2 regions of the Bacillus sp. SYZHCR11 genome follow, and region 1 is predicted to be linked to the other one. Evidence: riboswitches for the same ligand, from Rfam matches in the RefSeq annotation. Region 1 holds a riboswitch; the other holds the start of a gene.
The links. Region 1 has a riboswitch for glycine ahead of AC2CGA_RS11115 (amino acid permease). Riboswitches for the same ligand answer to the same signal wherever they lie in the genome.
Positions count from the first base shown of each region.

Region 2: it holds a riboswitch for glycine, as region 1 does, so the genes downstream of both, gcvT (glycine cleavage system aminomethyltransferase GcvT) here and AC2CGA_RS11115 (amino acid permease) in region 1, are expected to answer to the same signal.

Region 1 is NZ_JBXUND010000002.1:868,211-872,641, reverse strand. Features, by position in the region: gene fbp (fructose-1,6-bisphosphatase) at 1-1,559, opposite strand, end outside; glycine riboswitch at 1,858-1,938, shown strand; gene AC2CGA_RS11115 (amino acid permease) at 2,084-3,430, shown strand; gene ahpF (alkyl hydroperoxide reductase subunit F) at 3,522-4,431, opposite strand, start outside.
Region 2 is NZ_JBXUND010000003.1:469,898-474,328, reverse strand. Features, by position in the region: gene gcvPA (aminomethyl-transferring glycine dehydrogenase subunit GcvPA) at 1-1,112, opposite strand, end outside; gene gcvT (glycine cleavage system aminomethyltransferase GcvT) at 1,127-2,227, opposite strand; glycine riboswitch at 2,405-2,505, opposite strand; gene AC2CGA_RS14255 (DEAD/DEAH box helicase) at 2,650-4,320, shown strand; gene AC2CGA_RS14250 (YqhG family protein) at 4,338-4,431, shown strand, end outside.

The DNA.
Region 1 (4,431 bases):
AGGCCGAATTCCTTCAGGATGTTTCGGCAGGTTGCCTCGTCTTCACGCAAATAGTAATACGGGTTTTTCTTTTCTTTATGCGTTTCCTTCTCTTTAATGAAATACCGCTCAAAGGTTGTCATGGCCCGTTTTCCGAAGAGGGAGGAGTATTCGCCTGTCCATAAGTACCACGTCATATCTGTCGCCAGATCATCGGTTTCTTCCGGATGGGCAAACGCTTCACGTAAGAACCGTTCAAATACATCGAGCAGCTCACGGCCCGCATAAGCTTTATCCTCTATCATCATCGTTTCCATGCTGCCGTTTTCATCGACGGGAATACAGCCGTGAATCAGCAGGTTGCCGTTATATTTCAGATACAGGCTGCCTTTTTTCATCATAAAATTCATATGGCGGCCCAGCTTTTCGGAGTGCTGGACAGAAAACAGCAGCTTGTCCATGACTTCTGTTTCTTCTTCTAGCAGCTCGTCAGGCTGTTTGGGATTCACCGTCGCAAAGCAGGTGTTTTCCAGTTGATACGTTTTTCCGTTCAGCGTGATTTCATTGCGGTCATAATCGATCTTTTCCAGTAACAGCCGTTCTTCCATATTAAAGTTCGGCCGTCTCTTAATAATCGGGCTCTCAAGCTTGAATTGGATCATCGCGATCGCCTGATGAATTTTTGTGATTTGTTTAATCTCATCTTCCGGTCTGTTTTCGTCCGCTTTCGGGCGGAAAGACGGGTTATCATCGTAATATTTTTCGGCAAGGTTCAATAGCGGTCTCAGATTGATGCCGTAAACGTCTTCAATAATATCCAGATTGTCATAGCGGGCACAGATGCGGATAATATTTGCCAGGCATACTTTTGAGCCGGAATAAGCGCCTATCCAGAGAACATCATGATTCCCCCATTGAATATCCACTGAATGATAGTTGATCAGTTCTTCCATGATTTTATCCGGCTGCGGTCCGCGGTCATAAATATCGCCGACCACATGCAGATGGTCGACCACCAATCGCTGCGTGCTGTAGGCAAGACCGGTGATCAGCTTATCGGCCTGGCCGAGCGCAATGATCTGTTCTATGATTTCGGAGTAGTATTGTTCCTTGTTGGCGGCTTGTTCTGTTTTGTACAGCAGCTCTTCGGAAATATAAGCAAATTGGGCGGGCAGTGCTTTGCGCAATTTGGATCGGGTGTACTTGGAAGAACAATAAGAAACGAGCTTAATCATCCGATGAATCGTTTCTTTATACCACTCGTTTAATGCCTCTTTCGTATCAAAGCCATGTTTGATCAGCTTCAGTTTGTCTTCCGGGTAATAGACCAAAGCCGCCAATTCATCAATTTCTCTATCGTAAATGACGCCGCTGAAAATATCGCGGATCTTCTCTTTTACTCTTCCTGAACCGTTCCGCAGCACGTGTTGGAATGCTTGATACTCCCCGTGCAGATCACTGACGAAATGCTCGGTTCCTTTCGGCAGGTTCAGTATCGCTTTCAGATTAATGATTTCCGTGACCACTTTTTCTTCACAATCGTATTTTTGTGCGAGCAGATCTAAATATTTGGTTTCCAATCTCGTCCATCCCCTTTTTATTTACGAGCAATTGTATGATAAAGTGAATTTAAAGTATGACATAATGTTTAAATGATTAGACCTTATATGATAGTACCGCATAACGCCTTTTTGAGACAATGAAAACGGAAGATACGGCGCTTCAGGCATCAAAAATTGGACCGGGATAACGCTGTGAGCGTATACCCCTGTTGACAATGCATTCAACTTCCATTAAAATAAAAAGTTAGCTGATAGTTATTTCTATCGGAAACTCAATACGTAGCAGGCTATGATTGCTGTGGGTCGCACTACAGCAGGAGCGGCTTCTGGAGAGACCGCGGGTTTTCCGCGGCGCCGAAGGGTTCACAATCTCAGGCAAAAGGACAGAAGAGTACCGAATATGTATTTGTCATGCTGTTGATTGTCAGCGGCGCAAATATAATTTGATATTCTTATGACCATGAGATTGGAGGGCATCCAATCTCTTTTTTTATTGGCTTTTTTTGCTCGTCGTTCACTAGAGAGGTAAGGAGGAGTCAGATGTGGAGCAGCGAGAGCTAAAGAGGGATCTATCGAATCGGCACGTGCAGCTGATCGCTATTGGCGGCACGATCGGTACCGGATTGTTTTTAGGGTCCGGTAAGGCGATTCAGCTGGCGGGTCCTTCTATCATCTTTGCGTATTTTATTGTAGGTATTGCGCTTTTTTTCGTCATGAGGGCGCTGGGAGAACTGCTGTTATCTAAAGCGGGGTACCAATCATTAACGGATATAGCCGAGGCGTATTTAGGACCGCGTGCAGCGTTTGTCACAGGCTGGACCTACTGGTTTTGCTGGATTATGACGGCTATGGCGGATGTGATCGCGGTCGGTGTGTATGTGAAATATTGGTTTGATATTCCGCAGTGGATTCCGGCACTTATCTGTTTGCTCATTTTATTAGGGCTTAATCTGTTAACGGTTAAGATTTTTGGAGAATTGGAGTTTTGGTTCGCCTTAATTAAGGTAGTCACGATTCTCGCGTTAATTGTCATCGGGGTGGTTCTGCTGGTGATTGGGTTCAAAACGCATACCGGAACGGTTTCAGCGGCGAATCTGTGGGAGCACGGCGGCTTGTTCCCGAACGGATTTTCAGGCTTTTTGCTTTCATTCCAGATGGTGATCTTCGCCTATGTCGGTGTGGAATTAGTGGGTGTGTCGGCGGCGGAAACGTCAAATCCGAAAAAAAATATTCCGTCCGCGATCAATAAAATTCCATTGCGGATTTTATTTTTCTACGTCGGGGCATTGATCATTCTTTTATGTATTAACCCGTGGATGCAGCTGAATGCAACGGAAAGTCCTTTTGTAAAGACCTTCAGTCTGGTCGGCATTCCGTTAGCCGCGGGAATCATTAATTTTGTCGTATTAACGTCTGCCGCTTCTGCTTGTAACAGCGGGATGTTTTCAACAAGCCGGATTCTGTATAACTTAAGCAAAACGAAACAGGCGCCGGCAAGTTTTGCGAAGCTGAATAAAAATCATGTGCCGAGCCGCGCGTTATGGATATCGGTTATTGTGCTGTCAGCGGGCGCTCTTTTAAGCAAATTGATACCGGAAGCGGCCTTTGGCATCGTGACAACCATCAGCGCGATCTGTTTCATTTGGGTGTGGGGCGTGATTCTTGTCTGTCATATCAGATACAGGAAAACCCGTCCGGACTTACACGCAAGCTCGTCTTTCAAGGCGCCGTTTGCGCCGTTTATCAATTACGCCGTGCTGGCGCTGTTTGCCGTCATTCTGGTGATTATGCTGTTTGCGGATGCGACGCGCCCGGCTTTGCTGCTGACGCCGCTGTGGTTTATTGGATTGTTTCTTATCTATCGGGCGAGAGGGAGAAAGACAGATTGACATTACTTCAGGCGGTGTACTGCCATGCAGTATGCCGTTTTAATATAAAAAAGCGCTATCCTGCCGTGTAAGCAGGGTAGCGCTTTTTACATTAATTCCGGATCAAATAATCAAATGCGCCTAAAGCGGCAGTTGCACCTGATCCCATGGAGATAATGATTTGGTTGTACGGGCCGTCTGTGCAGTCCCCTGCGGCAAATAGGCCGGGAACGCTTGTCGCGCCGCTCTTATCGACGATGATTTCGCCGATGCGGTTGCGTTCGACGGTTTCGTCTAACCATTCTGTATTAGGCACGAGACCGATTTGGACGAATACACCTTGGAGTTCAACGTGTTTTTCTTCGCCTGTTTCACGGTCAACGAACGTAATGCCGTTTACGTTTTGGTCGCCTGTGATTTCTTTCGTTTGTGCATTTTTGTGCACAGTGACGTTCGGCAGGCTGTAAAGACGTTTTTGCAGGACTTCGTCTGCTTTCAGTTCAGGCGCGAACTCCAGCACAGTGACGTGATTGACGATACCTGCAAGGTCAATCGCCGCTTCGATTCCGGAGTTTCCGCCGCCGATAACGGCTACGTCTTTGCCTTCAAATAATGGTCCGTCACAGTGCGGGCAGTATGCAACACCTTTGTTTTTGAACTCTTGCTCACCAGGTACGTTGACATTGCGCCAGCGGGCACCTGTTGAAAGGATCACTGTTTTACTTTTCAGTACAGCGCCGTTTTCAAGTTCAAGTTCGAAGAGGTCTTTTTTCTCAAGGCGTTTCGCGCGCTGAAGGTTCATGACGTCAATATCATAATCTTTCACGTGCTCTTCAAGGCTTGCAGCGAGCTTTGGTCCTTCAGTCGCTTTGACGCTGATGAAGTTTTCGATGCTCATGGTGTCGAGTACCTGGCCGCCGAAGCGTTCAGCGACGACACCGGTGCGGATGCCTTTACGCGCCGTGTAGATCGCCGCGCTTGCGCCGGCAGGTCCGCCGCCGACAACAAGAACGTCAAACGGC
Region 2 (4,431 bases), on a different contig from region 1:
TTTTCCGCTTGGCGTCTCGCGTAATCAGCTTTCAATATATTTTGGCGGGCCATGTCTTTGACGCCGTTTTTTCCGAGCGCCGTCATCGCGACTGAAGCCGCTAAAGCATTCAGCGCCTGATTTGAACAAATGTTAGACGTGGCTTTGTCTCTTCTGATATGCTGCTCGCGCGCCTGAAGGGTGAGAACAAAACCTCTTCGCCCATTTTCATCCTCCGTTTGGCCGACAAGCCGGCCCGGCACCTTTCTCATCAGTTTTTTCGTTACTGCAAAATAGCCGCAGTGCGGGCCGCCGAACGCCGCAGGTATGCCGAAAGGCTGCGCGTCTCCGACGACAATATCAGCTCCGTATGCCCCGGGCGGTGTCAAAATGCCGAGCGCGAGCGGGTTTGAAGAAACAATCAGCTGGCTGTTTCCTTTATGTGCGAGCGGCTCAATGTCCTTTAACGGCTCGATTTGTCCGAAGAAGTTCGGATACTGAACGATCACGGCGGCCGTCTCATCACAAACGGCATGTTCCAATGCTTCAAGATCTGTGACGCCGTTTTTCGCGGGCACCTCTACAACCTCAATATATTGGCCCTTTGCGTATGTTTTCAAAACATCCCGTGATTCCGGATGAACGGCTGCGGAAATGACGATTTTTTTCTTTTTCGTATGTCCCGACGCAAGCATCGCCGCTTCCGCAAGCGCCGTTCCCCCGTCGTACATAGAGGAGTTTGCGATATCCATTCCCGTTAATTCACAGATCATCGTTTGAAATTCAAAAATCGCCTGCAGCTCCCCTTGTGAGATTTCAGGCTGGTAAGGCGTATATGCCGTGTAAAACTCTGATCGGGATATCACATGATCGACGATGACCGGCTGGTAGTGATCGTACACTCCTGCGCCCAGAAAAGACGCATATGTAACAGCGTCCTTATTTTTCGCCGCAAGCTTTGTCAGCTCTCTCGTCAGCTCCGTTTCAGATTTTGCTTTTTTAATTTGGTAGTCTTTTTGAAACCTCACATCTTCCGGAATATCGGCAAACAGTTCATCAATTGTTTCTGCGCCGATGGCTTTCAGCATTTCTTTTTTATCCTGTTCTGTCGCGGGCAAATATCGATGCTTCATATGACTCTCCTTTTTCAGCTCTGTTTTGGACGTTTATAAAACGGTGTGCGGACAATCTTCGCTTTTACCGTTTTTTTACGGATTTCCACTTCTACTTCCGTTCCGACTTCACTGAATTCCGTTTTGATTAAGGCAAGGCCGATATTTTTCTTTAAAGTCGGAGATTGCGTGCCTGTCGTGACTTCCCCGATCGGAACACCGTCTTTTTTCACGGCGTACCCGTGTCTCGGAATCCCTTTTTCAATCATCTCAAGTCCGACCAGCTTTCGCGGGGCTCCTTTTTCTTTCTGTTCACACAATACAGATTTCCCGAAAAAATCGGAATCTTTCTTGTGTTTCACGGCAAATCCGATTCCGGCTTCAATCGGTGTAATATCTTTCGTCAATTCCTGACCGTATAAAGCAAGCTTCGCTTCAAATCTCAGCGTATCACGGGCGCCGAGGCCGCACGGAACGAGGCCTTCATGCTCTCCCGCTGCAAGTATCTCCTTAAATAGATGAACCGCATCTTCATTGCGGCAATATAACTCAAACCCGTCTTCACCGGTATAGCCCGTTCTTGAAAGCAGGACTTGGCGTCCGGCAACGTCCGCCTCGTCAATAAATGCAAACGGCTTTAAGGAGGACAGATCACATTCAGTCAGCTTCGCAAGAACCGACTGAGCATTCGGCCCCTGAACGGCAAGCAGTGAAATCCCGTCAGACTGATTCGTCAGCGTGACATCTCCTTCCGCATGTTCTGTCAGCCAGGCGATGTCTTTTTCAATATTAGACGCGTTTATCACGAGCAGATAGCAGCTCTCGCTTTTCTGATAGATCAGCAAATCATCGACCGTACCGCCGTCAGGATAGCACATGGCGGTATAAAGCGCGTTTCCCGGCTTTAAATCGGCAACGTCATTTGTCATCATTTTTTGCAGAAAAGACAGGGCGTCTTTACCGGATACTTCAACTTCCCCCATATGAGACACATCAAACAGGCCCGCTTTTGTGCGGACGGCTTCATGCTCCTCTTTAATAGAAGAAAATTGAACCGGCAGCTCCCATCCTCCAAAATCAATCGTTTTTCCGCCGTATTCTTTATACACATCATAAAGCGGTGTTCGTTTCAGCATCATCTTCCCCCTTCAGTCATTGGCGCTTGTAAAAACATATAAAAAAGGACAGAGAAACACCTCATGAAAATGAAGGTTTCTCTGTCCCGGCACCTGAAAGTTTACTTTATGAACATATCATAAAGACGTCCCCTTTGGTGGCCTGCTTCTTCTAAGTGCAGACACTCTCCAGAGTTGCGTCGAGCAAGAGTTCTTTTGCCTGAGAGATTCACTCCGCAGTTTGCTCCTTCGGCGCCCGGACGCCCATCTTTCGTCCGAGTCTCTCCCCTTGCTGTCATTCGCTCATATTTACCAATTTTATGGACATACTAAAGCAATATCTTTTAGTGAAATCATTACTTATATCCTACCACCCTCATTTACGTCCGGCAACAAAAATTATGATAAATCAGTTTTTTAAAAGAAAGGCGGTTTTGTTACATATGACAGCAGAGATCATATTTGATGCAAACTGGCCGGGAGAGTTTTCTGAGCGGCTGAAAACGGACGGTCCCTGGTCAAATTGGGAGCTGTACAAACTGTCGGCTGAAGTCCAGCAGACCCTTGCCATTCCTGAATTTGAAGGGTTGAGAGCTCCTTTATACCTGCCCGATTTCACTCCGCTTCCCCATCAGCTTGAGGTCGCGCAGAAAGTCGTTGAAAAAATGAACGGCAAGGCGATTTTGGCTGATGAAGTGGGGCTCGGAAAAACGGTGGAAGCGGGCCTGATTTTAAAAGAATATATGATTCGCGGGCTGGCCAAAAAAATCCTGATTCTTGTGCCGGCATCACTCGTTTCCCAGTGGGTGAAAGAGCTTCAGGAGAAGTTTTTAATACCCGCTGTTGAACAGAAGAAAAGCTATGTGTGGGAACAGTGCGATATCGTCGTTTCTTCTATTGATACGGCCAAACGCTCCCCTCACAAAGACATTGTCCTTTCTATTCCGTATGATCTCGTCATTATTGACGAGGCGCACAAGCTCAAAAACAGCAAAACGAAAAATTATGAATTTGCGAGAAGTCTTGTGAAGAAATACTGCCTGCTTCTGACGGCGACGCCGATTCAAAACCGGATCGAAGAAATCTTCAATTTAGTGTCACTGTTAAAGCCCGGCCATTTAGGAAATGAAAGCGGATTTCAAGAAACCTTCAATCAGAAGGACGGGATTGACGCTCATGAGCATTTGAAAGAACTCGTCAATAAGGTGATGATCCGCAACACGCGGAGCGACACCGGCCTTACATGGACGAAGCGCCACGTGGAAACAGTGCCGATCACCTTTTCACCGACGGAACAGGCGCTTTACGATGACATTGCCGCACTGAAAAACGGCACGGAAAAGCCCGCCAGCGCATTTTCCATTATGACGCTGCAAAGAGAGTGCTGTTCAAGCAGGGAAGCCGTGTATATGACGCTCAAAAAAATGCTTGACCAAAAAGACAAACAAGCGCCCGCATTCGATGAACAGACGATCGCTAATTTAATGGACCGCATCAATCAAGTCACGCAAAACTCAAAAGCGATTCAAGTTGTTGACTTGATCCAAAAGATTAATGATAAAGTCATTATTTTTACTGAATACAGGGCGACACAGATTTACCTGCAATGGTTCCTTCAGCAGAACGGCATAAGCTCCGTTCCGTTCAGAGGCGGATTTAAACGCGGAAAAAAAGACTGGATGAAGGATCTCTTCCGCGGCAAAGTGCAGGTGCTGATCGCTACAGAAGCCGGAGGCGAAGGGATCAACCTGCAATTCTGCAACCATATTATCAATTATGACCTCCCGTGGAACCCGATGCGGCTTGAACAAAGAATCGGAAGGATTCACAGACTCGGTCAGGAAAGAGATGTCCATATCTACAATATGGCGACAAAACATACGGTGGAAGAGCATATCTTAAAACTTCTGTATGACAAAATTCATTTATTTGAAAATGTCGTCGGAGAATTAGATGACATTTTAACAAAAATCAAAGTGAGCAATTTTGAAGACCATTTGCATGATATTTTATGCCATTCGCTGACAGAGGAGGAAATGAGAATCAAAATGGACAATCTCACCTCTTTTCTGTCGTACGGTACGGAAAAACCCGCCAGAAAAAAAGGCTCTTAAAAAGGAGGAAGCGCGACATGAGACAGCAGGAGGTTCACCAATTTTTACTGCGCTTTTTTGAAGCGAACCACTGCCCGATTACAGAACACGGGCCGGGTTTTATGACGGTTC